3 regions of the Nisaea acidiphila genome follow, and region 2 is predicted to be linked to each of the others. Evidence: predicted binding sites of a transcription regulator. Region 2 holds the regulator's gene; each other region holds the start of a gene.
The links. Region 2 encodes PhoB, which activates phosphate uptake and scavenging genes when phosphate is short. Its sites were predicted from a motif close to TNTCATAAAACTGTCA; they were not measured.
Positions count from the first base shown of each region.

Region 1 (9,572 bases), 1.4 Mb from region 2:
CCATCTCGAAAGCCTTTCGGTCACCGATGAGCTTACCGGCCTGCTGAACCGTCGCGGTTTTGCCGAGCGGCTACAGAGCGCGTTGGCGGCATGCAAGCGTCAGGGGATCACGGGCACGCTTCTGATGATCGACCTCGACAAGTTCAAAGCGGTGAACGACACCTACGGTCATGCCGCTGGCGACGCACTGCTCATAACCGTCGCGCGCATTCTTCAGTCCCGGACCCGCGAAACCGACAGCGTCGCCCGTCTCGGCGGGGACGAGTTCGCCGTCATCATGTCCGGCGCCGACGAGGACGATGCGCAGGCAAGGATCAATGCGCTCGACCACGAACTGAACACAAGGATCCTGCAGTGGAACGGATCCGCCATCCATCTTCACGCCAGTGTCGGACATGACGCCTATGGGCCGGACGACACGGAACCCGAATTGCTCGACAGGGTCGACCGCGCAATGTACGCGCGGAAACAGGAAAGCGTTTTCGCCGACCTGTAATCGATCCTGACGCGCAACCTACTTGTCGATACGGGCATTTGCCTCCTCTGTCGGCAAGCACCCAGAGCAAACCTTGAGGGAGCTGAGCAATCAGCTCCCTCTTTTTCCTTGCGATTCGGGTCCGCAAGGCGCCTTGCCCGGGATCTGCGAAAAGCCTAATTTCCGGGAGCGGCACTACCTCCCGCACTTCTCAATTCTCTTCGGGAGTGAGCCCGATGGCTTACCTCTATCTCGGGCTGGCGATCGTCGCGGAGGTGATCGGCACGATCGCGCTGAAGGCCACCAACGGGTTCACCGTGCTAGTCCCATCGCTCGTGGTGCTGATCGGTTATTCGGCGGCTTTCGTATTGCTGAGTTTCAGCCTCAGGGAGATTCCCGTCGGGATCGCCTACGGGATCTGGTCTGGTCTTGGCGTCGTGCTTGTGTCGGTCGCAGGGATCTTCATTTTCAAGCAGATACCCGACGCCGCGGCCGTCGTCGGCCTCACACTCATCGTGTCAGGTGTTGCGGTGATTCACCTTTTCTCGAAGGCCGGCGGACATTGAGAAAAGAGGGCGTCCGGCCGGGGCCTAGTTCGACACCTTCGAAGCCCAGGGCCGTTGTCCGAACATCGGCTCAAGGATCGAAACCATTTTAGCGGCCTCATTGCCGGAGAAGGGCCCCACTGCGACACGGTGCCAGAGACTACCTTTAAGGCGGACCGACATAATGACCGGCGACGGTACAGGGACACTCTGCTCGGACGCAAAACTGTCCTGCAGCAGCATCGCCCGGCTTTCCTCACGGAACGAACCAATCATCACGAAATGATCCGAACCCGCGCGGTCGGCCGCCACTTCGGCGGTATGCTCTACGGCCGCTTTACGGCTCGGGCGTAAAACCGGAAGAACCGGCATTTCCGCATCGTCTCCGGAAACAGGCGCAACGGACGTAATCGGCCGGACCGGCGACGGCTCCTTGCTCCAACTTCCCTCGGCCGATACCGGCAGAGTAAACTCCTCCGCCGCGACGGGAGCGCTCTTCAGCTTAAGCGGCGCCAACTCGAAAGACGCCTCAACCGGCGCGAAACCCGCGACACCAAGCTCCTTCACTGCCGCCAGCCCCGCACTGAGTGCGTCAGCAGCCTCTCCGGAGCCGTCACCCGTAGCCGGCTTCTCGACCAATAGCGTTTCCGCCTCCTGCTCACCCGGCCAGAAATCGGGCGCGGTGACATCAGGGTCCGCATCTGTGTTGATCGTCAGGATGGTTCTGCCGGAAATCGCGCCTTCCGGAATGGACGTGCCGTCCAGCCAGTCGTCTCCGTCGCCCGGATAGTAAGCGACGATTTCCGTCAGAGGCTTGTCATCGGCGTTTTCGTATTCCTGGCAGGGATCGTCGCCGAACGCGACTCGCATCAGAGAACAGTCTTCGTCGACCGCCGCGGATATCAAATGGTCCGTCGTGCTCTTGCCTGTGGCCAAGAAAGCCAGTCCCGACAAACCGGTCGACGCCAACTGAATCGCCGGTGGCAAGATTGGCAGACATCCCCCGAGCATGAGGGGAAGGGCTGCGATGAGCAGTCCTTTTTTCATCGTGATTCCCCCGCAAGAATCAACGGTTTATTTGCGTTTATTGTACCAGTTTCACAACTCTTGGCAAGACAAGCGGTTAATAAAATATTAGCACAACCGGGTAGGAAGACATAGTGCGTTGATTTAAGTGCATGGTTTTGCGAGACGGGTGGCATTCCGCTCGCCTTCTTTTCCGTGTATGAGAACCGGCATGACAATCATCACCGATACCGAAGCACTTGCCGCTGTCTGCGCCGAGTTCGCCACCGAGGACTTCGTGACCATCGACACGGAGTTCATGCGCGAGAAAACCTATTACCCGCAGCTCTGTCTGGTTCAGATCGGCAATGACGAGAAAGCGGTTGCAATCGACACTCTGGCCGACGGGATCGACCTGGCGCCTCTCGTCGAGCTTCTTAAGAATCGCGATGTCCTCAAGGTCTTCCACGCTGCGCGTCAAGATCTTGAAATATTCTATCACCTCTGCGGCGAACTGCCGGCACCGGTCTTCGACACCCAGATCGCTGCAATGGTTTGCGGCTTCGGCGACCAGGTTTCCTACGACAAGCTGGTTCAGAGCCTGACCGGCACCCGGCTGGACAAGAGCTCCCGGTTCGCCGACTGGTCACATCGGCCGCTCGGCGAGAGGCAGCTTGGCTATGCGCTCGCCGACGTGACCCACCTGCGCAAGGTTTATCGCAAGCTGGTCGAAAGAATCGAGAAGACCGGCCGTCAGGACTGGATCGAGGACGAGGTCGCCAAAATGGCCGACCCGGCGCTCTATGACCCGGATCCGGATACCTCCTGGCAGCGCCTGAAAGTGCGAAGCGGCAAGCCCAAGTTCCTTGCTGTGCTGCAACAGGTCGCGGCGTTTCGCGAGCGGGAAGCGCGCCAGCGCGATGTCCCGCGCAATCGTATCCTGCGCGACGATGTCCTGATGGATCTCGCCGCGCATGCGCCGACCACGCCGGAAGACCTCGCCCGCACCCGGACCTTCAATGCACAGAGCGCGAACGGACGGCTCGGCAAGGAAATCATCAAGGTGGTCGAGAAAGGCCTCGCGATCCCACCGGAAGAGTGCCCGATCCTCCCCGTGAAGGAAGACAAGCGTGAGGCGCCCGGACCGATCGTCGAGTTACTGAAGGTGCTACTCAAGATCCGCTCGGACGAGGAAAAGGTCGCCGCCCGCCTGATCGCCAACGCCTCGGAGATCGAAGCGATCGCGCTGGACGACGACGCCGACGTGCCCGCGCTGAAAGGCTGGCGCCGGGAAATCTTCGGTGGCGACGCGATCAATCTGAAGCATGGGCGCATCGGCCTCACCGCCGACGACGGCAAAATCAAGCTGATGCGGCTTTGAGCCGGCCTTCGCGCCGGTCGCTCAGCGCTCGATACGGATATCCTGGCCCAGCGCTTCCGATAGAGCGGCAATCCGCCGCGTGACGACATCGCCGGCAAGCCCCCCCTGATGGCCGTGCATGCTGATCACGAAGCCCCGTTCGCCGACCATATCGCGCTCCCGCTCCAACAATGCGCTTTCAAGCAGCTCTGTCGCGCCACCCGACAGGGTGAGCGCCAGTCTCAACGCCAGTCCGACATTGAGCGCGAGGTCGCGCCGGCGCAGCGACAGGAGTTTACGAACCCTTTGCGTTCCCTCCTCGTCGATACCGCCGGTATAGCGGGCAAGGATGGCATAGGCGAGAAAGACCCGGTCGGCATGATTGAGACCAACGACCGGCAGCCGCAGCACGCGCTGAAACGCGTGCTCGCCGCGATAGCTCGGATGCTCGTTCCAGGCGAAGTCGCTGAGGGCGCAGGCCGCCCGGATGAGACGCTGTTCGCTCGCCGGCACATCCTCGAAGAATGGCGCGATCCAGCGCTCCAGAACTTCCGGGTGCGGGCTGAACCGGCTGCTCTTGTAGGCGATATCCATGCAGCTATCGACCAGCGGATCGCGTGCCTGTTCGCCCTGCGGAAGACGGTCGTAGAGACAGCCCTCACGCAATCCGAAGGACGAGAACACCACCTGGCGTGCCTTGCCGAGCTCAATGGTCCGCTTCAAAACCAGGGCCGTCACCGGAAGCTTGTCGACACGACGCTTTGAAACCGCGTCGAGCGCCCGCAACTCCTTGCGGCCCATGCGTGCGATTTCCTCGAGAAACCGCACCGTCTCGTCCGCGCCGATCGCATAGTGATGAATTACTTCCAGCGGATAGTCGGTCAGCTCCATATGGGCCCTGGCAAGGCTTCGCCAAGCGCCCCCGACGGCGAAGAGATCGCGTCCCTCCAGCGCGTCCAGCCAGGAAACTTTCCGCAAAATGGTATCGATCCGCGCAGTCAGCTCATCCCGGTTCTGACGGGTCAGTTCGCCCAGCCGGAGCGGCCCGAGAGGCGTGGTTTCGAACCGTCGCGCCTGCCCGTTCTGGACATCCACCAGCTCGAGACTCCCGCCACCGAGATCGCCAACGACGCCGTCGGCCTGCGGGAACGCGCTGATCACGCCAAGGGCTGAGAGACGGGCCTCCTCGTCGCCGGACAGCACCATCACACGATGCCCGAACCGCTCCTCGATCGCCGAGACGAACTCGTCTCCGTTGCGTGCATCGCGGACCGCGGCAGTCGCGAGCACGCTGACTTCCTGCACGCCCATGCCTTTGGCGATGGTGAAATAGCGCTCCAGGTTCTCCAGCGCGGATCGGACACCCTGCTCGGAGAGATGGCCGGTTTCCTGCAGACCTGTGCCGAGGCCGCAAAGTGCCTTTTCGTTGAAGAGCGGGATCGGCATCCGCCCGTCGCCTTCGAAGACAACGAGACGGACCGAATTCGATCCTATATCGAGAACGCCGACGAGGCCGTGATGATCGAGATGAGTGCCGGATTTCCAGGCATCATGCGAGATGGATACAGACAAGCCTTATTCCGCGCCGCTCAGCTTCTTGGGCATCTCGTTCGACCGTTTCAGAGCACTGCCGCGGCCTGACAGGCTCGGGTTGGTCATAAAATAATTATGCGCCGAAAACGCCCCGCTGTCCGCCTTCACCCGGACATAGTGGCCATCTGGCTGACCGATCCAGGAGTTGGTCTCGTCCTTCAGGTTGGCGACCATGATCTGGTCCAGCACCTGCCGGTGAACCGTGCGGTTCTCGATCGGCACGAAATGCTCCACCCGCCGGTCCAGGTTCCGCGTCATCCAGTCGGCGGAGGAGATGTACACTTTCGCCTGATCGGAGGGAAGCTTCCGCCCGTTGCCGAAGCAGAAAATTCGCGAATGCTCGAGAAAGCGTCCAATGATGCTGCGAACCTGAATATTCTCCGATAGCCCTGCCAGTCCGGGACGCAGACAGCAGATCCCCCGGATTACGAGATCGATCTTCACCCCCGCACCGGAGGCCCTGTAGAGCAGGTCGATCAGGTCGGGGTCGACAAGCGAGTTCATCTTGGCCCAGATCGCGGCCGGCTTGCCTTGCTTGGCGAACGCGATTTCCGCCTCGACGAGATCCTGCAGGGTCTGGCGCATGGTCAGCGGCGAGAGCGAGAGTTTGTCCATCTCCTGCGGCGTCGCGTATCCGGTCATGTAATTGAACATGCGCGCCGCGTCGCGACAGAGCACCGGATCGCAGGTGAAGAAGGAAAGGTCGGTATAGATCTTCGCCGTGATCGGGTGGTAGTTGCCGGTGCCGAAATGCACATAGTTCCTGAGACCGTTGCCTTCCCGGCGGACCACCAGAGATATCTTCGCGTGGGTCTTCAGGTCGACGAAACCGTAGACGACCTGCACACCGGCACGCTCTAGATCCCGGGCAAGCCGGATATTCGCTTCCTCGTCGAAGCGGGCCTTGAGCTCGACCATCGCCGTTACCGACTTGCCGGACTCCGCCGCCTCGATCAGCGCGCTGACGATCGGGCTGCCTTTCGACGTCCGGTAAAGAGTCTGCTTGATCGAGACCACCGCCGGGTCGGCCGCCGCCTGGCGCAGGAACTGCACGACGACGTCGAAGCTCTCGTAGGGGTGATGGACCACGATATCCTTGGCCCGGATCGCCGCCAGACAGTCGCCGCCGAAATCGCGGATCCGTTCGGGGAAGCGAGGATTGAACGGCTTCCAGAGCAAGTCGGGACGCTCGCTGACAATGAGCTGCGAGAGATCGGCCAACCCGACCATTTCGTCCAGCGTGAACACGTCCTCCGGCGCGACCTTCATCTCCTCGACAACGAAAGCGCCCAGAGATTCGGGCATGTCGCGGTTCATCGACAGGCGAATGACGTTGCCCCGCCGGCGCCGCTTCAGCGCGGATTCGAACGAGAGCACCAAATCTTCGGCCTCTTCGTCGATTTCCATCTCGCTGTCGCGCAGCACGCGGAAGATACCGTGTCCAGCAACGGTGAAATTCGGAAACAGCTCATCGGCATATTTGATGATCACCTGCTCGATGGCGATGAACCGGATATCCTTGCCCGGCAGGCGCACGAAGCGGCTGATCTGCGCCGGCAGAGGCAGCAACGCCTCCATCTCCGCACCGGACGCGGCCTCGTTCAGCTGCAGAGCCAGGCAGACACCGCCATTCGGCAGAAACGGAAAGGGATGCGCCGGATCGATGGCGAGCGGCGTCAAGAGCGGGAAGATCTGGTCGATGAAATGCGCATCGAGCCACTTCCTGTCGGCCGCCGTCAGGTCCTCACCATTGACAAGATGGAAGCCGGTCCTGCGCAACTCGGTCAGAAGCTTGGTCAGATATCGCTGCTGCACCGCGATCAGCTCGGCGGCCTTTTCGGCGATAGCGCGCAGCTGGTTGCTCGGCGAAAGCCCGTCCGCGCTGGCGGTGGTCACCCCGGCATTCACCATGCCTTTCAGGCCGGCCACACGCACTGTGTAGAACTCGTCCAGGTTGGAGGCGGAAATCGAAACGAAGCGCAGGCGCTCCAGCAACGGATTGGCCGGGTTGTCGGCCTCTTCAAGAACGCGGTGATTGAAGCCGAGCCAGGACAGTTCCCTGTTGAAAAAGCGCTCGGGCGACGCGGGATCGACCCGCGTAATGTTTTCCGGCTGGCTCTCGCTCACGGGACCGCCTCCTTGATGTCGCGACAGACTTGCTGGACCTTGCAGCGCAAACAGCGCTTCTGCTGTCTTAACACAGGTCGGCCCGGGATATGGAATATCCCGGGCCGGAAACTAGTCCTGTCGCGTTTCAGTTCGATGACGATTTTCCCGAGATCTCGGGGAAACCTGCCGGTCCTAGAGCGTGCTCCGGAACGCGCCGCCGTCCATCAGTAGGTTCTGACCGTTGATGTAACCCGCATGCGCGCTGCAGAGGAAGGCGCAGGTCTGGCCGAACTCGTCCGGCGTGCCGAAGCGGCCGGCGGTGTGCTCGGCGCCGTGCTGCGCGAAGAAGGTCTCGAAATCGACGCCCGCCTTCTCCGCCTGGATCTTCATGTTGCCGCGCAGCCGGTCGGTATCGAACGGGCCCGGCAGCAGGCCGTTGATGGTAACCCCGTCTTTGGCGACCTCACGGGCGATGCCGGCGCAAAAGCCGGTCAGGCCCGCGCGGGCGCCGTTGGAGAGACCGAGGATCGCAATTGGCGACTTCACGGCGCCGGAGGTGATGTTGACGATGCGGCCCCACTTACGCTCGATCATGCCGTCGATCGTCGCCTTGATGAGATCGATCGCGGTCAGCATGTTGCCGTCGACCGCCTTGATCCAGTCGTCCCGGGTCCAGTCGCGGAAATTGCCCGGCGGCGGGCCACCGGCATTGTTCACAAGTATGTCGATCTTTGCGTCGAACGGCGCCAGCGCCTTCTCGCGGCCTTCCGGCGTGGTGATGTCGCAGGCCACCGCATGCACGGTCACACCGGTGGCTGACCGGATCTCGTCGGCCGCCGCCTCGATCGCCTCTGGCGTCCGCGAGCAGATGGTGAGGTCGACACCGTTCTGCGCGAGCGCCAATGCAGAGGCCTTGCCGAGCCCCTTGCTCGAAGCGCAGACGAGCGCCTTCTTCCCTTTGATTCCCAGATCCATCGATAGTGCTCCGTTTGTTGATTGTTTTCGGTCCCCAGCGGCCGATGCTAACCGGCGCCCCGATCCTCCAGAACCCGGCGGGCGAGCGGCAGGGTGATCCGGCGCCCTTCGGCCAGCGACAGGGCATCGATGGCTTCCACCAGCGCCCGCGCCTCGGAGAATGATCGTTCCATGCGCCCGACCAGGAAGGCCAGAACCTCTTCAGCAACGAACAATTGCCTGTCGCGAAAGAGTTTGTCCATCACGCCGGCGATCAGCGCATCGTCCGGATCGCTGATCGCCACCGCCGGCAGCGCGGCGAAACGCGATTTGGCATCGGCCGGTGTCAGGTTCATCCGGGAGACCGGCGTGCGGGACAGCACAAGGAGCGCTCCGCGCCGTTCGACGATCATGTTGTAAAGGTGGAAGGCCGGCACGCCGGGCAGGCTCTCATCGACATCCTCCAGCACGACATGACGCTTCTCGCCAAGTAAGACAGGCAGGCCCGCAACGTCGAGATCGGACGGCAGCAGCAGCACGGCATCGGCTTTGCGCGCCCAGACTTCCGCCAGATGCGATTTTCCCGAGGCTTCCGGGCCATGGACATTGAGGCCCCAGGTCGCCTCCGGCCAGGCCGGCCAGGAATCGATCCAGGCCGTTGCCCCCTCGTTGCAGCTGGAGACGAGGTATTCGCCGCGATCGAAGGCCGGGCGATGCTCCAGCACGAGAGGGAGTTGCCGGCCGGCGCCGCCAGCGGGGCGTCCTGCTTTGTTCTGTTCCGTCATTCGTTTCGTAATTCCGGTCAGTTGCCGTCGGTCTCGTCGTCCGCCGGCGGTATCCCATGTAGATGGAGCGGGCTCGCCAGATATCGAGAGAGCGCGAAGCGCACGAGCACGCCTATGACCGCGGCGACCGGCACCGCGATCAGCACACCGAGGAATCCGAACAGAGCGCCACCTGCCAGGAGCGCGAACATAACCCAGACCGGGTGCAGGCCGACTGCGTCGCCGACAAGGTTCGGAGTCAGGAAGTTACCCTCGATCGCCTGCCCCGCGACGAAGATCGCCGCGATGATAGCGATCGGAGTCAGGGAATCGAACTGCAAGGCGGCAAGGCCAATGCTGAGCGCTCCACCGAAGATCGAGCCGACGAACGGCACGAAGGATATCAGCCCGGCGAAAAGTCCGATGATGACACCGAAATCGAGTCCGGCGAGCGAAAGCCCAACCGCATAGAAGCCGCCGAGGATCAGGCAGACCGTTCCCTGCCCCCGGACGAAAGACGCCAGCGTGCTGTCGATGATCCCGGCCTGCTCGCGGATCGTGTTCGCTTGCGCGCGCGGCAGCCAGCCGTCGATTGCGGCCACGATGTGGTCCCAGTCCCGCAGCAGATAGAAAGCGACAATCGGCGTAATCACCAGCAACGAGACCAGGTTCGCGAGCGCCGCGCCACCGCTCAGCAGTTCGCCGGCAAAAGAGAGGATCCATTTGCCTGCCTGGGTCGCGATGGCCGGCAGGTTCAGCTTGTCAGC
Region 1 covers NZ_CP102480.1:937,285-946,856, forward strand. Annotated here, with positions in the region: gene NUH88_RS04390 (GGDEF domain-containing protein) at 1-496, shown strand, start outside; gene NUH88_RS04395 (DMT family transporter) at 712-1,041, shown strand; gene NUH88_RS04400 (SPOR domain-containing protein) at 1,066-1,956, opposite strand; gene rnd (ribonuclease D) at 2,258-3,406, shown strand; gene NUH88_RS04410 (Ppx/GppA family phosphatase) at 3,428-4,957, opposite strand; gene NUH88_RS04415 (RNA degradosome polyphosphate kinase) at 4,961-7,105, opposite strand; gene NUH88_RS04420 (SDR family oxidoreductase) at 7,280-8,062, opposite strand; gene NUH88_RS04425 (HdaA/DnaA family protein) at 8,110-8,826, opposite strand; gene NUH88_RS04430 (AI-2E family transporter) at 8,844-9,572, opposite strand, start outside.
Region 1: NUH88_RS04415 (RNA degradosome polyphosphate kinase) is a predicted target of PhoB. The motif match lies at 7,231-7,246, and genes of this name have one in related genera.

Region 2 (9,572 bases):
TTCTTCCCTGTCCCTTACTGAATTTCCAGACTGGCTCACTCTGTCGCGTCCGGCTCTGTTGCATGGCGATTTCCGAAGGCTTTAACCTGTGGCCGCCGCGCACCAAAGGCAATAGACAAGAAAGCGCGGCGGTTTGCCGAGGAGAGTGCTGGCACATGGCCAAACGAATGACCAACGCGGCGGTAGATGCCTTTTTCCAGCGGCTGAGCGACCGCGATCCGGAGCCGGTGGGGGAGCTGGACTACGTCAATCCCTATACCCTCCTGGTGGCCGTGGTTCTGTCGGCGCAGGCGACCGATGTCGGGGTGAACAAGGCGACGGGTCCGCTTTTCAAGGTTGCCGACACGCCGGAGAAGATGGTCGCGCTCGGGCTCGAGAAGGTGCGGGACTACATCAAGACCATCGGCCTCTTCAATTCGAAGGCGAAAAACGTCATCGCTCTCTCCGAGATCCTGATCCGCGAGCATGAGAGCCGGGTTCCGGAGGACCGCGAGACGCTGGAGCAACTTCCCGGCGTCGGACGCAAGACCGCCAATGTCGTGCTCAACATCGCCTTCGGACAGCCGACCATTGCGGTCGACACCCATCTCTTCCGGGTTTCGAACCGAACCGGCATGGCGCCGGGCAAGACCCCGCTCGCGGTCGAGAAGGCGCTGGAGAAGCGGATCCCGGAGAAGTGGTTGCTCCATGCCCATCACTGGCTGATCCTGCATGGCCGCTATATCTGCAAGGCGCGCAAGCCCGCTTGCCCGGTCTGTCCGGTCAGCGATCTCTGCAATTTCAAGGACAAGACGGTCGAGCCGGCCTAGGGCTTGCCCACGGTCCGGGCGGGTCAGCTCTGCGCGGCGCGTGAGATGCCCTGACGGAGCAGTGTCACGAAGCATTCGTCGCGCGCCACATCGGTGTCCCTGCGCGCACGGAACTCGTAGTAAGTGACCGCATAGCCCCGGTCGAGCTCGTAGAGAAACAGGTCGAGCACGCAGGCTTCCGTCCGGTATTGCCAGACTTCCGCCGACATGTCCCGGCGAATGAAGGACGGTTCGCCGAGAATGACGGAAAGATCCGCCTGATGCAGGTCGAGCAGCCGGCTCGGATCGCGTTCCGCCTGGCTGAAGCGTTTCGGCTTCTCCGGCGCGACCGGTTCATTCCGCCTGGCCGTTTCGGCCGGCTCGGCAGCCGCCGGCGCGGGGCTCACCGCGGCCGTCTGTTCGGCCCGGCCCGTTTCGGAGGCTTTCTGCACTTCGCCGCCGCAGCCATATAGCGCGGCGGCAATCAGGATGGTCGGAACGAAACGCACGGGAACCTCATCACTCCGCGGCTGCGGGTCCCGAGCTGTCGCTTTCCTTGAAAACCGAGATGTCGCCCTCGATCCTGCCGCCGAGCTCGACTTCGAGCCTGCCGAAGCGGACCGACCCTGTCACATGGCCGGTGCTGCGGACGGTGAGTGTGTCGCGCACCGTCAGGGTGCCTTCGAATTTTCCGCCGATGACGGCTTCATCGATGATCACCTTGCCCTTGAAGCGGCCGGATTCGGTCACCTCCAGATGGCGGCTGTTTTCCAGCGTCGCATCGACATTGCCCTCGACGACGAGAGAGTCGCAGGCGGTGATTTCGCCGGTCAGCGAGATCTCCGGACCGACGGTCAGTTTCTTGGCTTCGCCGCCGCGCGGCGCTGCGGCCCGCCGGCTTTGCGCGCCAGGCAGATCGAGGGTCCTGCGCGGGATTTCCGGGACGAAACCGGATGAGGAAGGTTTGCTCGGCTGCATGATGGACTCCCCGTCCGGCTTGTCTGCTTTGACCCCTGTGAAGGACGGCGCCGCCGGTTCCAAGCGGTCCTCCGCGCGAGGCATAGCTGCGTTCGCGCCGGGATTGGTTGCTCCGCTGCTGCCGGTCGTAGCCTCGGAGCCGGATTTTTTACGCCGAAACATCTGATCGTCAACTCATATGTTTTTGCAGGAATTTCAGGTCATCGACCTTAATACTCAATGGTTTATTATCATTTCTTCATGTCGTTCCGCAAGTATTCGAAACGATGGAGCATAAAAGCGGTCGCAATAACCGGTCCGGCAAGGTTGAGGATCGGGATGGTCATGATCGCCGCGATCAATACGCCGCTGATGAAGACGGCGCCGGATTTGCGTTTTCGGAGTGCTTTCGCCTCCGCCGGTTCCATCCGCCGCATCGCCACCATCTCGAAGAATTCTCGGCCGAGCAGATAGCCGTTTGCCCCATAGAAGATGACGATATTGAGCCCCGGTACGAGGAGATAGACGGGCAGCAACAAAATGTTGACGGCAACGGTGATCGCGAGGAAGCGCAGGCCCTCAAGGATGGCCTCGCTCAGCGGTTGCGGCCGTGCCGGGCCAAGCGTCGGGTAATGTTTGGCTTCGACCGCGCCGGAGACGGAGTCGAGGAACAGGCTCGATATCGCGTTTGACGCACCGGGGAAAAAAACAAGGCCTAGGATGACGACGATCAGGCTCGCGACCCAGGCCGCGAGTTCGTCGAGCCAGCCGCCGAAAAAGGCGAAGAAGTCGAGCACGAACCAGACCGCCGCGCCTAACAGAAAGATGGTCGCGAGCGAGCCGATGACGCTGAGGATTATGGGATTGCGCAAGCGTGGATCGGATAGCTGGCCGAGAGTGGCCGTCAGGGCTGAAAACATCGATCCTCTCTTCTCTTCTGTCCGAACCGCGACGGAATAGATGGGGTTGCGTGCGCGGGGACCAAGCATTTCGTGCCTCTAAGAGCACAGTGCCCTGGTGAGTACAAGGCTTCTCGGGTGAAGCGTCTTCCAATGCCATCGTCGCTCCAGTACCTTGTCGGCCGAATTCAGGCGGACGGAAGTTCCGCGATCCAGTCCCTCACCCTGCTTTCGGGAGCCGCCCGCGCATGTCAGCCAAGTCCCTCGACGTTACCTGCATCGGAAACGCCATTGTCGACGTCATCACTCGTGCCGATGACGCGTTTCTTACAGAGAACGGCATCGAGAAAGGCGCAATGAACCTGATCGACGCGGATCGCGCGGAGACGCTCTACGGCAAGATGGGCCCCGGGATCGAGATGTCCGGCGGATCGGCAGGGAACACCGCCGCCGGGATCGCAGCCCTGGGCGGCGCCACCGCCTATATCGGCAAGGTCCATGACGACACGCTCGGCAAGGTCTTCCGGCACGACATCACGGCGATGGGCGTCAGCTTCGAGACCCCGCCGACCCTCGACGGTCCGCCGACCGCGCGCAGCCTCATCCTGGTGACGCCGGACGCGCAGCGCAGCATGAACACCTTCCTCGGCGCCTGCGTGCAGCTCGGCCCGCAGGATATCGACAAGGACAGGATCGCCGCCAGCAAGGTGGTCTATCTCGAAGGCTACCTGTTCGATCCGCCGGAAGCGAAGAAAGCCTTTGTCGAGGCCGCGAAGCAGACCCATGCGAGCGGCGGCAAGGTCTCTCTGACCCTCTCGGACCCGTTCTGCGTCGACCGGCACCGCGACGCCTTCATGGAACTGGTCGACCACCATATCGACATCCTGTTCGCCAACGAGCAGGAGCTGCTGTCGCTCTACCAGACCGAGGATTTCGACGATGCGCTGCAGAAGCTGCGCTGGAGCTGCGAGTCCGCCGGCGTGACGCGCGGTCCCAAGGGTTCCCTTGTGCTGCACAAGGACGAGGTTCATGTGATCGATGCGGATCCGGTGGAACAGGTAGTCGATACCACGGGCGCCGGCGATCTCTACGCGGCGGGCTTCCTCTACGGTTATACCCAGGATATGGCGCCGGCCGACTGGGGCCGGGCCGGCAGCGTCGCCGCCGCCGAGGTGATCTCGCATTACGGCGCCCGTCCCGAGGCCGACCTGAAAGAGCTTCTGGCGGCGCGGCTTGGCTGACGCGGCGGCCGGCTTGCGCGGCTGGCTGGCGGAGACGGCCGCTCTCTATCTGAAGCGGCGCGTCCTCGTCGTGCTCCTGCTCGGTTTTTCCAGCGGCCTGCCGCTGCTCCTGTCGTTCTCGACGCTGAGCGCCTGGATGCGGGAGTCTGGCGTCGATCTGACAACCATCGCCGTCTTTGCACTCGTCGGCACGCCGTTCACATTGAAGTTCCTCTGGGCGCCGCTGATGGACCGTCTCGCGGTGCCCGTGCTCGGCCGGATGCTGGGGCGCCGGCGGGCCTGGCTGCTGGTGACCCAGCTCGCCCTGATGACGGCGATCGTCCTGATGGGCGCGACCGATCCGGTGGCGACCCCGTGGCTGATGGCCTTCTTCGCCGTCATCGTGAGCTTTTGCGCGGCCAGCCAAGACATCGTGGTCGACGCATTCCGGATCGAATCCCTTAGAGAAGACGAGCAGGGCGCGGGCGCGGCGGCCTACACTCTCGGATACCGGGTCGGCATGCTGGCGGCCGGTGCGGGCGCGCTCGTCGTCGCGGACCAGGCCGGCTGGTTCCTCGCCTATCTTTCGATGGCGGCACTCGTCCTGATCGGCGTCTTCAGCGCACTCGCAAGCCCGGAGCCGGGGGACAGTCCGGCGACGGACCAGCCGCCTCAGACGCCCTACGAGTGGCTGCTGAGCGCCGTTTACGAGCCGTTCGCGGAGTTTCTGACCCGGCGCGGTGCGGTCCTGATTCTCGCCTTCATTCTGCTCTATAAGCTCGGCGATGCCTTTCTCGGCACGCTGACCAACCCGTTCTATATCGATCTCGGCTTCAGCAAGACCGAGATCGCCCAGGTGACGAAACTGTTCGGACTGGTGGCGCTGCTTGTCGGGTTGTTCGCCGGAGGGGCGCTGGTCAAGCGTCTTGGTCTGCTGAAAGCCCTGCTTGTCTCCGGCGTATTGCAGGCGCTTTCAAATCTGATCTTCGTCGCACAGGCTCTGGCCGGACACGATATCTGGATGCTGACGGCGACCATCGGGGTGGAGAATTTCACCGGCGGCATGGGGACCGCGGCCTTCGTCGCCTATCTCTCGAGCCTGACCAATGTCGCCTTTACCGCGACCCAGTACGCGCTGCTCTCGTCCTTCATGGCCTTCGGCCGTACGGTGCTCAGTTCCGGCGGCGGGTGGATCACCGATCATATCGGCTGGATCGGTTTCTTCCTGGCCTCGACGGCGATCGCGGTGCCGGGACTGATCCTGCTTCTGGTGCTGATGCGGATGTTCCCGCCGGAGCGCTCCGGCGGGGTGGTGCGGGCCGAAGCCTGATCAGGCCGGCGCGGTCGGCCGGTCGAGCGCGTAGCCCGCGGACCGCACGGTGCGGATCAGATCCGATTCCGTGTCGATATTGATCGCCTTGCGCAGTCGGCGGATATGCACATCCACGGTGCGCGGCTCGACATAGATATCCGGTCCCCAGACCCGGTCGAGCAACTGCTCGCGGGAGAACACCCGGCCCGGATGCTCGAGGAAATAGCGCAGCAGGCGGAACTCGGTCGGGCCGAGATGGATCTCGCGGCTGTTCCGGCGCACCTTGTGGGCGGCCAGATCCATTTCCAGATCCTCGAACTGCAGTGTCTCCGCGTCGCTCGCCGGACGGGTCCGGCGCAGCACGGCACGGATCCGGGCGATCAGCTCGCTCGGGCTGAAAGGCTTGGTGATGTAATCGTCGGCACCGGCATTGAGTCCGCGGATCCGGTCTCCCTCGTCGCCGCGCGCCGTCAGCATGATCACCGGAACGCCTTTGGTTTCCGGCGTCCGCCGCAGCCGGCGGCAGACTTCGACGCCGGAGAGCAGGGGAAGCATCCAGTCGAGCAGGATCAGGTCCGGGCCCTTTTCCATTGCCAGCAGGATGGCTTCCTCGCCGTCGCCGGCTTCCAGGACCTCGAAACCTTCGCGTTCCAGATTGTAGCGCAGCAGCGTGACGATCGGGGCTTCGTCCTCTACCACGAGGATTTTGGGGTTCATCATGTTCATCGGATTACCACTCTCGATTCTACCGATTACTCAGGCATCTCAACGATATAGCTGGCGTCCTCGCCTTTCGGGCGGTCCGCTTCCATCTTTGTGCCCTTGACCTGGAAATGTACGGTTTCGGCGATGTTGGTCGCGTGATCGCCCATGCGTTCCAGGTTCTTGGCAATGAACAGAAGGTGAGTCGATGCCGTGATGTTGCGCGGGTCCTCCATCATGTAGGTGAGGAGTTCGCGGAAGAGGCTGGTATAGAGCTCGTCGATATCCTCGTCCCGGTGCCAGGCGGCGACGGCGAGTTCGAGATTGTCGTCCGCGTAGGCGTCCAGAACGTCCTTGATGAGCGACTGGACAAGGGCGCCGATGCGCACGATGCCGTTGGCCGGCGGGATCTCAGGCAGACCGCTCAGCACGATCGCGCGCTTGCCGATATTCGCAGCGTAATCGCCGATTCGTTCGAGATCGCTGACGATCTTGAGACTTGCCACCACGGTCCTGAGATCGCCGCCGAGAGGTTGGCGCAACGCGAGCAAGCGCAGGCTCATCGCTTCGATCTCCGCCTCGAGGGCATCGATCTGGTCGTCCGACGTCTTGACGCGCTGGGCGAGGGTCTGATCCCGGCGATTGACCGCGCGCACCGCCGATTCGCACTGCGCTTCCACAAGCCCGCCCATCTGGGCGATCTTTGCTTTCAGGGCTTCGAGATCCTCATCGAAAGAGCGGACGATGTGGTCGTTTACTGGCATGGGCAAATTTTCTTTGTCGGTTCCGATCAGCCGAACCGTCCGGTGATGTAACCCTGGGTCCGGGAGTCGGTCGGGTTGGTGAAGATCTGCTCGGTGTCGCCGACCTCGACCAGCTCGCCGAGATGGAAGAAGGCGGTGCGCTGGGACACGCGCGCGGCCTGCTGCATCGAGTGGGTGACGATCACGATGGTGAAGTTCTCGCGCAGCTCGTCGATCAGTTCCTCGATCTTCGCGGTCGCGATCGGGTCGAGCGCCGAGCAGGGCTCGTCCATCAGGATCACTTCCGGATTGACCGCGATCGCGCGGGCGATGCAGAGACGCTGCTGCTGGCCGCCGGATAGTCCGGTGCCGGGCTCCTGCAGGCGGTCCTTCACTTCCTCGAACAGGCCGGCCTTGGTCAGGCTGGTTTCGACGATCTCGTCGATCTCCGCCTTGCTCGAGGCCGTGCCGTGAATGCGCGGACCGTAGGCGATGTTGTCGTAGATCGATTTCGGGAACGGATTCGGTTTCTGGAACACCATGCCGACCCGGGCGCGCAGCTGCACCGGATCGAGTCCGCTATCGTAGATGTCCTCGTCGTCGAGCGTGATCTTGCCTTCGACGCGGCAGATATCGATCACATCGTTCATCCGGTTCAGGCAGCGCAGGAACGTCGACTTGCCGCAGCCCGAGGGGCCGATCAGCGCCGTCACCTCGTTCGGCTTGATCTCCAGATCGACATCCTGCAGCGCCTGCTTTTCGCCGTAGAACACCTTGACCTTGTCGCCCTTCATCTTGGGCGTGGCGCTTGCGGCAGAGGATCCGCTCTTCTTGCTCATCTTTGACTTCTCGCTCATCGGGTTCTTACCAGCGCCGTTCGAACTTCTTGCGGAGCAAGACGGCCACGAAATTCATGAAAATCAGGAAGGCCAGCAGCACCATGATCGCGGCCGAGGTCCGCTCCACGAAGGCGCGCTCCGGGCTGTCGGCCCAGAGATAGATCTGCACCGGGAGCACGGTCGCCGGATCGGTGAAGCCGCCGGGAACGTCGACGATGAAGGCGATCATGCCGATCATCAGCAGCGGCGCCGTTTCGCCGAGGGCCTGGGCCATGCCGATAATGGTTCCGGTCAGGATGCCGGGCATCGCCAGCGGCAGCACGTGATGGGTCACGACCTGTAGCGGCGATGCGCCGAGACCCAACGCCGCCTCTCGGATCGACGGCGGCACCGCTTTCAGGGCCGAACGCGCGGCGATAATGATGGTCGGCAGTGTCATCAGCGCCAGCACCATGCCGCCGACCAGCGGGGCCGAGCGCGGGAAGCCGAAGAAGTTGAGGAACATCGCGAGACCGAGCAGGCCGAAGACGATGGAGGGAACTGCGGCGAGGTTGTTGATGTTGACCTCGATCAGGTCGGTCCATTTGTTCTTCGGCGCGAACTCCTCGAGATAGACCGCGGCCATTACGCCCACCGGGAAAGAGAGCAACAGGGTGATCAGAAGGGTGAGGGCAGAACCGGTGACCGCACCGAGAATGCCCGCTTCCTCAGGTTCGCGGCTGTCCGCTTTCAGGAAGAAGTCCGTATTGAAGCTGCTCTTGACCTTGCCGGCATTGTCCAGCTTGTCGTACCAGGCGAGCTCCATGTCAGTGACCCGGCGGTCGGACTCAGGGACAGTCCGGTCGACATAGCCCTTGGTCAGCATGTCGATGTCGTCGGAAGCCTTGATCCAGAGATCCTGCGTGGTGCCGACCAGAGACGGGTTCTCGATAAGCATGGAGCGCAGATCGAAGCCGGCATTCGGAGAGATGAAGTTGTAGAGCTTGCGCTTGTCCTTCCGGCCGGTGACTTCGGGGAAGTTGTCGCGCAGGTTTTTCTTCATCAGCCCGCCGTAATCGGCGGTCCGGAGCTGTTCCGGGTCTCCGGTGCCAGCCGGATCGAGATATTCCGGATCGAAATGGATGCTGAGCTGCACATAGGTCTGCAGGAAGGCACTCCAGCCGGTGCCGGCAATGCTGCCGACGAGGAATATCAGCATCAGGCCGGCGGCGAAGATGCTGCAGAGGCCGTACAGCCGGAAACGGCGCTCGGCGGCATACCGTTTCCTCAATCGCTCTTCCGAGGCCACGGGGCGCCGGACCTCGGTGCTCGGCTTCGAATTCATGATCGCGTCAGTCATATTTTTCCCGATATTTCCGGACCACCCGGAGGGCGATCACGTTCAGGCCGAGGGTAACGAAGAACAGCACCAGACCGAGCGCGAAGGCCGCCAGGGTCTTGGCCGAGTCGAATTCCTGGTCGCCGACCAGAAGGGTGACGATCTGCACGGTGACGGTGGTAACCGCCTCAAGCGGGTTCGCGGTCAGGTTCGCGGCGAGGCCGGCTGCCATGACCACGATCATGGTTTCGCCGATCGCGCGGGAGATCGCGAGCAGGAAAGCACCGACAATGCCCGGAAGCGCCGCCGGAATGATCACGTTCCGGATCGTCTCGGACTTGGTTGCGCCGAGCCCGTAGGAACCATCGCGCAACGATTGCGGCACGGAATTGATCACGTCGTCGGAGAGCGAGGAGACGAAGGGAATGATCATGATGCCCATGACCACACCCGCCGCCAACGCGCTCTCGGAAGCGACGTCCAGTCCGATAGATTCGCCCCAGCCGCGGATCAGCGGCGCGACCGTCAGGGCGGCGAAGAAGCCGTAGACGACGGTCGGGATCCCCGCGAGCACTTCCAGCATCGGCTTGGCGAAGGCGCGGAATTTCGGATTGGCGTATTCGGCCATGTAGATCGCCGAGAGCAGACCGATCGGACCGGCGACGAGCATGGCGATCAGGGTGATCAGCATGGTACCGGCGAAGAGCGGGACGGCGCCGAAGCTGCCGGACGCGCCGACCTGCTCGGCTCGGATCGCGGTCTGCGGGCTCCAATGGATGCCGAACAGGAACTCG
Region 2 covers NZ_CP102480.1:2,327,876-2,337,447, reverse strand. Annotated here, with positions in the region: gene NUH88_RS10720 (DUF2244 domain-containing protein) at 1-39, opposite strand, end outside; gene nth (endonuclease III) at 168-809, shown strand; gene NUH88_RS10710 (hypothetical protein) at 833-1,297, opposite strand; gene NUH88_RS10705 (bactofilin family protein) at 1,308-1,766, opposite strand; gene NUH88_RS10700 (EI24 domain-containing protein) at 1,997-2,665, opposite strand; gene NUH88_RS10695 (adenosine kinase) at 2,893-3,885, shown strand; gene NUH88_RS10690 (AmpG family muropeptide MFS transporter) at 3,878-5,194, shown strand; gene phoB (phosphate regulon transcriptional regulator PhoB) at 5,195-5,893, opposite strand; gene phoU (phosphate signaling complex protein PhoU) at 5,929-6,642, opposite strand; gene pstB (phosphate ABC transporter ATP-binding protein PstB) at 6,669-7,460, opposite strand; gene pstA (phosphate ABC transporter permease PstA) at 7,486-8,799, opposite strand; gene pstC (phosphate ABC transporter permease subunit PstC) at 8,792-9,572, opposite strand, start outside.

Region 3 (9,572 bases), 1.0 Mb from region 2:
CGGAGGACACGCAGCGGATCGCCAAGGCGCTGGTGCCGATCGTCGGCGATTGCGTCAACGATCACCAGGCGCTCGCGGCCGGCACCGGGGCGGAAAAATACATCCATCCCTCGGACTATCTCGTCGCCTATGACGACAAGGCGCATTTCGAGGGCGACGCCTTCGCCTGGTCGATCCGCAAGGCGCACGGCTTCCGTTTCGAGGAGCTTGATACGGAAGCGGTCCGGACGCGGGAGCCTGTTTTCGGCGAGCGGTTCGGCTACGGTGTGCGGTTCCTCGACCATGGACGGATTTCCGACCCGGGCGCTTATGTGAAGGCGCTGGCCGCGCATCTGGAGGCCGAAGGCGGCAAACTGGTCAAGGCGGAGGTCTCGGGGATCGTCCGCGACAACGGACGCGCGACAGGTGTCAGGGCGGGCGGCGAGACGATCGCGGGCGACGCGGTGGTGGTTGCACTCGGCGCCTGGTCCGGACGCCTGCTCGGCGGGCTTGGGCTTGAGATGCCGATGGAGAGCGAGCGCGGCTATCACCTCGAGTTCTGGGAACCCTCGGCGATGCCGTCGACACCGGTCGCGGTTGCCTCCGGTAAGTTCCTGCTGACCCCGATGGACGGGCGGCTCCGGGCCGCGGGTGTGGTCGAGTTCGGCGGGCTGGAGGCGGGTCCTTCCGAGGCCCCTCTGGAACTGCTGCGCCGGTCCGTTCGGCTGGCCTTGCCGAACCTGACCTTCAAGGAAGAGACCACCTGGATGGGGCACCGCCCGGCTCCGACGGACTCGATCCCGGTGATCGGCGAGATCCCGTCGCTGAAGGGCGCCTGGCTCGGGTTCGGGCATCAGCATGTCGGCCTGACGGGCGGACCGAAGACGGGACGGATCCTGGCCCAGCTGATTTCCGGGAAACGCCCCAATCTGGATCTCGCGCCTTACGCACCGGATCGTTTCGGCCGCAAGAGCCGGACGTGAATCGAAGCTGCCCGGACGGGCAGGGAGGAAAATGACATGGAATTCTCAACGCCGCCGCATATCGCGGAACTCGCAGACAAGGCCCGGAGCTTCATCCGGGAAAAAGTGATCCCCTTCGAGAAGGACCCGCGCTGGACCGAGCACGGTCCGACGGAGGAGCTGCGCCGCGAGCTGACCGATCTCGGCCGCGCGTCCGGCGTCTTCGCGCCGCATGCCCCCAAGGAGTTCGGCGGCCTCGGGCTCGGGCATCTGGAGCGGGCTTTTGTTTTCGAGGAGGCGGGTTATTCGCTGCTCGGCCCGACCGCGCTCCATTGCGGGGCGCCGGACGAGGGCAACACGCATCTCCTGGAGGTCGCCGCCAGCCCGACCCAGCGCGAACAGTTCCTGGCACCGCTGGCGAAGGGCGCGCGCTCCTGTTTCGCGATGACCGAGCCGGACGGCGCCGGTGCGGACCCGTCGCTGTTGGCGACGACGGCAAAGGTGGATGGCAACGGCTATGTCATCAACGGCCGGAAATGGTTCATCACCGGGGCCGAGGGCGCCGAGTTCACCATCATCATGGCGAAGATCGAGGGCGGCCCGGAAGACGGCAAGGCGACCATGTTCATCGTTCCGAGCGACCGCGCCGGCATCAAGCTCGTGCGCCAGATGGACACGCTCGACACCGCCTTCGCCGGCGGGCACTGGGAAATGGAATTCGAGGATCTGAAGGTCGACCAGTCGGACGTTCTGGGGGCAGCTGGGCAGGGCTTCAAGCAGGCCCAGGTGCGGCTCGCCCCGGCGCGGCTGACCCACTGCATGCGCTGGCTCGGCGCCGCCCGCCGGGCGCACGACACCGCGCTCGCCTATGCCAACAAGCGTGTCGTCTTCGGCCAGCCGCTCGGCAAGCACGAGGGCGTCGGCTTCATGCTGGCGGACAACGAGATGGATATCCGCACCGCCCGGCTCTCTCTGATGCAGGCGGCATGGCTGCTGGATCAGGGCGAGACCGCGGCCGAGGAAAGCTCCATGGCCAAGGTGCAATGCTCTGAAGCGATCTGGCGCATCGTCGACAACGCCGTGCAGATCCTCGGCGGCATCGGCACCAGCTCGGACGCGCCGGTGGAGCGGATTTTCCGCGAGGTTCGCGGCTTCCGCATCTATGACGGTCCGTCGGAGGTGCACCGCTGGTCGCTCGCCCGCAAGGCCCTCAAGCGGGCGGCAACCGGCGACGTCTGAGCCCTAGCCCTTCAGCTTCGGCGGCGTCAGGCCGCCCAGCTTGCACTGGGCGTGCAGCAGGCCGGAGAAATCCTTCTCGCCCATGCCGAGCCCGGTGGTGGCGATGGTGAGGGATTCCTTTGCCGCGGCCCCCATCATCATTGGCAGCTTCTTGCTCTTGGCCGCCTCCATGATGAGGGAGAGATCCTTCAGCGCGAGGTCGATCTTGAAGCCCGGCTCGATATCGCCCTTCAGCACCTTGTTCGGCCAGCCGAGGGTCAGCGAGCCGTTCGTCGCGGTGGTCCCGTTCACTACCGTCAGGGTCTGTTCCAGCTCGAGTCCGAGGGCGGTGGCGAGGGCGATCGCCTCTGCGCTGAGCTGGTTCTGCGAGATGGCGAGGAAGTTGTTCACCAGCTTGGTGCGGATCCCGGTGCCCGGGCCGCCGCAATGATGGATCACCGAGCCCATGCCTTCGAGCGACGGCTTCACCCGGCCGAAATCGTTGCTGCTGGCGCCGACCATGAAGAGCGACTCGCCACGTTCGGCGAACTCGACGGTGGGCCGATCGGCGAGTCGACGAAGGCGAGGCCGGCCTCGACCAGCTTTTTCGAGAGCTCGTCCGTGGTCTCGGGATCGATGGTGCTCATGTCCATCACCAGCGTGCCGGGCTTGGCATTTTCCAGCACGCCGCCGGGACCGAGCACCACTTCGCGCACATGCGGGGAGGCCGGCAATACGGTGATGACGATGTCAGCGGCCTTCGCCACCTCGGCAACGGAGCCGGCGGCCTCCGCGCCCTTGGCTGCCAGCGCCGCAACGGCCTTCGGATTGATGTCATAGACGATCATGTCCGCGCCGGAGGCCTTTAGGTTGCGGGCGAGCGGCCCGCCCATGTCGCCGAGGCCGATGAATCCGATCTTTTCCATGTCTGTGAGCGTCCTTCCCTGGATGTTTGTTCTTATTGCGGCAAGCCTAGCGGCAATGCCCGCCCGGCGGGAAGGCGGCCGGGCGGGCATTCAGTATGGCGCGGAGGGCATGGATGCCAGCGGACTAGGATCAGGCGGCCAAGGCTCCGTCGCCGAAGGAGAAGGCGGACATGCTGATTGAGCTGTGGCTGAAGCTCCGGTGCAGGCGCGTTCCGTGATCCGTATCTCCGGCGCCGGCGGCGACGAAAAACGGCAGGAAATGTTCCGGCGTCGGATGTGCGAGACGCGCACTATCCGGGGCATCGGGAAAGTGCATGAGATCGTCCCAATCTCCGGACTCAGTGCCGAAGGCGACGAAATCGTCGAACGCGGTCGCCCAGACCGGAGGCGGGGTCCCCTCCGGACCGAGAGCGCGCAGATTGTGCGTGACCGAGCCGGAGCCGACGATCAGAACGCCCTCCGCACGGAGCGGCGCAAGTGCCCGGCCGATCTCGAAATGCTGCCGGGCGGTACCGCCTGCGAGCAGCGAGAGCTGCACGACAGGGATATCGGCTTCCGGAAAGGCCAGCAGCAGCGGCACCCAGGCGCCGTGGTCGAAACCGCGGGCGCCGTCGGCCTCCGCGGCGTAGCCGAGATCGGCGAGCAGTTCGATTGTCCGGCGGCTCAGGCCCGCATCCGTCCTTGCAGGGTAACGGTACTCATAGAGTTCCGCCGGGAAGCCGTAGAAATCGTGCACGGTTTCCGGTGTGCTGGCGGTGGTCAGGGCAAGGCGCGGGCTTTCCCAGTGCGCCGAGATGACAAGGATAGCCTCCGGCCGGCCGACCCGGCTGCCGAGCTCCGCGAGAAAGCGTTTCGCGGGATGCTCCGTCAGCAGCAGGTCGGGCGCGCCGTGCGGCAGGAAAAGGCTGGGTTGCTTGGTCATGTCGCTGAGCCTACTCGCTCGCGCTGGCCGGCGTGAGGGCGAGCAGGCGAGGGGTCTTGACCGCATAGGCACCGTCGCCGAGCAGGGCCTGGACGATCAGGGCCACGGCCCAGAACGCCGGGAATTCCCAGCCGCCGTTCGGGTTGCTGTAGAGCCAGCCGTTGGCCCCGTGCACCAGGAAGATCGCGCCGAGCAGGATTGGCAGGGTGGCAATGGAGACGAGGCGGGTCGCGAAACCGGCGATCAGCGCGGCGCCGCCGCCGATCTCGGCGAGGATGGTGAGATAGGCGAAGATGGCGGGCAGGCCGAGGCTCCCGAAAAAGCCGACTGTGCCGGCTGGCGTGAAGACGAAGAGCTTGAGCGCGCCGTGCGCGATGAAGAGCACGCCGAGGGAGAGACGAAGCAGGAGCGCGGCATAATCCGCATTCGAGGTGTTGGTCATCGGGGCATCCTTTCTGTTTCCGGAGCGGCATCGCGCGCCGTCGATGACTCGAGAATTAATTATGGCGGAAATTAGTTATAAGAGCGTCTTTTATTGAATGATAATAAACATTATGTTGCAAATATGGATTCGATCGAGCAGATGCGCATGTTCGCGGCGGTGGCGGCCACCATGTCCTTTTCCAGGGCGGCGGACCGGCTCGGTACCAGCGCCCAGAATGTCAGCAAGAACATTCGCGCTCTGGAGGACGAACTCGGCGTTCTCTTGCTTCACCGTACGACGCGGGTTGTTACCCTGACGGAAAGCGGACGCGCCTATCTGCCGCGCTGCAACCGTCTCGTGGAGGATTTCGACGAAATTCGCGCCGCCATGCGGGACGAAGGCGGGACGCCGAGCGGCAATCTCGTGGTCACAGCACCGCTGACCTTCGGCGAGGTTCACCTGTTGGGAGCGGTCGAGAAGTTTCTTGCCGCAAACCCGCAGGTCACGCTCGATCTCCGTCTGACCGACCAGCATCTCTCGCTGATCGACGAAGGGATAGACCTCTCGATCCGCATCGGACAATTGCAGGATTCCACCCTGATCTCACGCAAGCTTGGAGAAACACGGCTGATCGCCTGCGCGACACCCGCCTATCTGGACGCCCACGGCACTCCCGCGCATCCGACGGATCTGACGGCCCATCGCTGCATCTTCGATACCAACCGGCGCGCATCCGCGCAGTGGAGCTTCCGCGACGGCGCGGAGGCCCTGAGCGTTCCGGTCAATCATCGGGTCCGGGTCAACGGGGCGTCCGCCGTCCGGCAATTGATCCTCTCCGGTGAGGGGATCGGGATCGTGCCAAGCTACATTGTGGACGGCAATATCCGGGCGGGCGACCTTGTGCCTGTGCTTGAGCGCTACGAAGGAGACCGTTTGCCGATTTCCATCCTCTACCTCGCAAACCGCCACCTCTCCCGCAAGGTGCGTGCTTTCATCGATATTGCCGAGGCCGAAATCCGGGCCTGCCCGGATTGGAACGCGGTCTGACACCGAATCGGGTCGCGACTGCAACCTTACCGTCATCAAACGGTCAATCTAATCCTGTAGAGTCCCGCGACTTAACAGGTGAGCGGCTCCATCTTCAGGGGCCGGGCCAGCTATTGACCGAATTGGATAGAGCGATGCGACAGGCGTTCAAGCGTGCGATGTCTACCGCCGCCGCGCTCGGCGTGGTTGCGGGGCTGATGCTCTCCGGACAGGCTCCGGCCGCGGAAAGTCTGAAGATCGGTATCCTCGGCGGGATGGCCGTCGAAAACGGATTTGAGGCGCAAGAATGCCTGATGCGCGACCTTGCGGACCGGCTGGGGCTGCCGGTGACGGTGAATGCCTTCGCGTCCGGCAAGGCCTTGCATGATGCCTTGATCGCCGGTGAGGTCGATGTCGCTTCGCTTTCGCCACGTGCTTATAGCGCGCTCTGGCGGGCGAGCGCGGCTGCGGTTCAGCCGGTCCTGGCACCGAGCGGTCGGGGCGGCTCCAAAGGCTACCGTGCGGTCGCCCTGTCGCTGCCGCAATCGGACATCACGACGCTCGACGCTCTCAAGGGCAGGGAAATCGGCTTTGCCGATCACAGATCCCTGCCGGGATACTTCGTGCCGTCCGTGGCGCTCGAGCGGGACGGTTTCAAGACCGAGAACGAGGTCCGTACCGTGCAGTTCAGCGGCGGTCATCACGCCAATCTGACCGCGCTGGAAAGCGGCGCGATCGATGCGGCCTTCACTTGGGTGACGGACAGCGGCAAAGCGGCGTCCGATCCGCTGCAGAGCTTCAAGTCCGGGACAGAGGGGTCTCCCTTCGTCGAAGTCTGGCGCTCCTCCCTGATGCCAAACGGTCCGATTGTGCTCCGCAAGGCGCTCGCCGAGGACGTCAAGCAGGTCGTGACTGACCGGATGGCCCATATCGGCGAGACCGCGCCTGATTGCCTCGCCGCTGCTTTCGGGCGCCCGATCACCGGTCTTTTCCCGGTCGACCATGCCGACTACGAGACCTTCATCGAGGCCGATCTCAAGCGGATCTCGCTTTCCGTAGCCAGCAACTGAGCGTCGCCGCCGCCTCTGCGGGCTTCATGAAACTGAAGCAAAAGCGTCACGCAAACGACCCTCTCGATTGATACCAACGCCGAAGTCGGTTCTCGCGCGGTGTGATCTTTCCCTGCCGTTTGTCCGAAATTCCGGCCTCTCACGGGGGCGGCCCCGGAGGGCTTCAGCAAAGCCCCGCACGGCGCGAGATTCAGGAGTGGGCATGATCGAGTTCAAAAACGTTACCAAAGCCTTCGGAAACATGGTCGCGGTCGATTCCGTGACCTTCACGGTCGACAAGCCGCAGATGATCGGAGTGATCGGACGGTCCGGCGCGGGCAAGTCGACCTTCCTCCGTCTCTTCAACCGTCTGACACCCGCGACCTCGGGGCAGATCCTGGTCGAGGGAACGGACGTGCTCAGTCTGAAAGGCAATGCCAAGCGGCGTTGGCAGAAGGACTGCGCGATGATCTTCCAGCAGTTCAATCTGGTTCCGCGCCTCGACGTCGTCACCAATGTGATGCTCGGCCGGCTGAACCAGCACGGCACGCTGCGGTCCATGTTCAAGATCTTCTCGCAGCGCGATATCGACGATGCGCTTGCGGCACTCGACCGGCTCGGTCTTGCCGAGCGGGCGCTACAGCGGGTGGAAACCCTTTCCGGCGGACAGCAGCAGCGCGTCGCCATCGCGCGCGGTCTGATGCAGGAGCCGAAAATCATCCTCGCCGATGAGCCGATCGCCTCGCTGGATCCGCTGAGCGCCGAGGTGGTGATGGGCTCGCTCCGGGAAATCCACGACCGCGACGGCATCACCGTGATGTGCAACCTGCATACACTCGACACGGCGCGCGCCTATTGCGACCGGGTCATCGGCATGGCGCAGGGCAAGGTCGTGTTCGACGGCCCGGCGGACGCGCTGACGCCGGAGGCCGCGCGCGAGATCTACGGCGCCGAAGAGGGCCTCAACGAGTCTGTGACCTCGACCAGCATTTCCAGCGGCGCGCCGGTGCGCGCCAGATCCAATCCCTCAGCGGCGGGCCAGGGGGCCCAGGTTGCTGAGGCGAATGCCGCCACGGCGTGATCCCGGCCGAGAGCTGAGTCCGTGCGGCAAATGCAACCTAGGGAGTTATTAGGGATGAAGTTCGTTCGCAATTTCGCGATGGCGGCTGCCGTCGCCATGACGGCGTTCGGCGCTGCCGACGTCCATGCTGAAGACAAGATCTCCGAGTTCCGCATCGGCGTGCTCGGCGGTGAAAACCAGTCCGACCGTCTGCGCTCCAACGAGTGCGTGCGTTCCAAGGTCGAGGCGCTGCTCGGCGTTCCGACGAAGATCTTCGCGCCGGCCGACTATAACGGCGTCATCGAAGGCCTGATCGGCCGTAACCTCGATATGGCCTGGCTCGGTGCTTCGGGCTACGCCAAGACCTACATCACCGATCCGGAAGCGGTCGAGCCGGTCCTGGTCAAGATCAATGCCGACGGTTCCATGGGGTATCATTCCATCGGTTTCGCCCGCGTCGACAGCAACATCAAGTCGCTCGACGACATGAAGGGCAAGAAGTTCGGCTTCGGCGATCCGAACTCCACCTCCGGCTACCTGATCCCGTCCATTGAAATCCCGGCGGCCGGCTTCCCGATGGAAAGCGGCGACTATTTCGGTGAGGTCGTTTTCACCGGCGGTCACGAGCAGACCATCGTCGCGGTTGCCAACGGCGACATCGACGCCGGCGTGACCTGGGCCGACGGCCTCGGCGAGTGGGAAGAAGGCTACAACAGCGGCGCGCTGCGCAAGGCCGCCGACGCCGGTCTCGTCGACATGACCCAGCTGGTGCAGATCTGGAAGTCCAAGGTCATTCCGGAAGGCCCGGTCGTGCTCCGCAAGGACCTGCCGTCCGACGTCAAGCTGAAGGTTACCGGCCTGATCGCCGGCCTCGCTTCGCTCGATCCGGAATGCGCCTACAGCTTCATGGCCGGTGAAATCAAGGGCATGGCCCCGGTTTCCCACGAGACCTATGAAGTCATCATCGAAGCGCGCAAGCGTAAGATGAAGTAAGGAACGCGCAGGCGTTTCCTCAAACGATACGGTTCGGGACCGCGCCTTTGAGCGCGGTCCCGACCGGATCCCGGGGACAAGGTCTCCGCTCCGTTTCTCAAGCAGGATATTCCCTATGGTCGATGTGATGCGCCAGGACTTGCTCGCGCTCGAAGGCCGCCGCCGGCTCTATACCGGGCTCTCGGTGGTGCTTCTGATCGCCGTCGTGGCCGCGGGTTATCGCGAAGCATCAGCGCTGAATTCCGGCGGATTCCTTCAGGGGCTGCTGAAATTCTTCGACTATCCGTCGCAGATTGTGATGCAGGCTTGGGATCAAGGCTGGGAATTCTGGTCTCTGTTTCCAAAGTTTCTGCCTGCCCTGATCGAGACCATCAATATTGCGGCCGTTGCGACCATCATCGGGGCGGTCTTCGCCACCGTCCTGTCTCTCGCCTCGAGCCGGAACCTTGAGGTCCCGGCAGCGATCATCCCGGTCGTGCGCCGTATCATGGACATCATGCGCGCCTTTCCGGAGCTGATCATTGCTCTTTTCCTGATCTTCGTGCTCGGCGCCAGCCCGGTTCCGGCCGCCATAGCCGTCGCCTTTCATACCTCGGGAGCGCTCGGCAAGCTGTTCTCCGAAGTGAACGAGAATATCGACGTGAAGCCGCTCGAGGGGCTGAAGGCGACCGGCAGCAACTGGCTGCAGCGGGTCCGCTTCGGGGTCATTCCGCAGGTGCTGCCGAACTACAGCAGCTATTTCCTCCTGCGCTTCGAAATCAACGTGCGAGCCTCCGCAATTCTTGGTTTCGTCGGCGCCGGCGGTATCGGCACCGAGCTCAGCCGTGCGATCGGATGGGGGGCCGGCTCCGAGGTCGCTGCGCTTTTCCTGATGCTGTTCCTGTCGATCGTCGCGATCGACCAGTTGTCCTCCTATCTCCGCCGCCACTTCGTCGGCGCCGAGAATTTCAGCTAAGCGGAGGGACACATGGTCGCCGCAACAGAGCAAAGCACCGCCCTTATGGCCGAGACCG
Region 3 covers NZ_CP102480.1:3,377,451-3,387,022, forward strand. Annotated here, with positions in the region: gene NUH88_RS15755 (NAD(P)/FAD-dependent oxidoreductase) at 1-962, shown strand, start outside; gene NUH88_RS15760 (acyl-CoA dehydrogenase family protein) at 999-2,180, shown strand; gene NUH88_RS15765 (NAD-binding protein) at 2,184-2,681, opposite strand; gene NUH88_RS15770 (NAD(P)-dependent oxidoreductase) at 2,645-3,175, opposite strand; gene NUH88_RS15775 (DODA-type extradiol aromatic ring-opening family dioxygenase) at 3,216-4,007, opposite strand; gene NUH88_RS15780 (DoxX family protein) at 4,018-4,449, opposite strand; gene NUH88_RS15785 (LysR family transcriptional regulator) at 4,573-5,478, shown strand; gene phnD (phosphate/phosphite/phosphonate ABC transporter substrate-binding protein) at 5,613-6,527, shown strand; gene phnC (phosphonate ABC transporter ATP-binding protein) at 6,730-7,587, shown strand; gene phnD (phosphonate ABC transporter substrate-binding protein) at 7,642-8,559, shown strand; gene phnE (phosphonate ABC transporter, permease protein PhnE) at 8,675-9,514, shown strand; gene phnE (phosphonate ABC transporter, permease protein PhnE) at 9,527-9,572, shown strand, end outside.
Region 3: phnD (phosphate/phosphite/phosphonate ABC transporter substrate-binding protein) is a predicted target of PhoB. The motif match lies at 5,509-5,524, and genes of this name have one in related genera.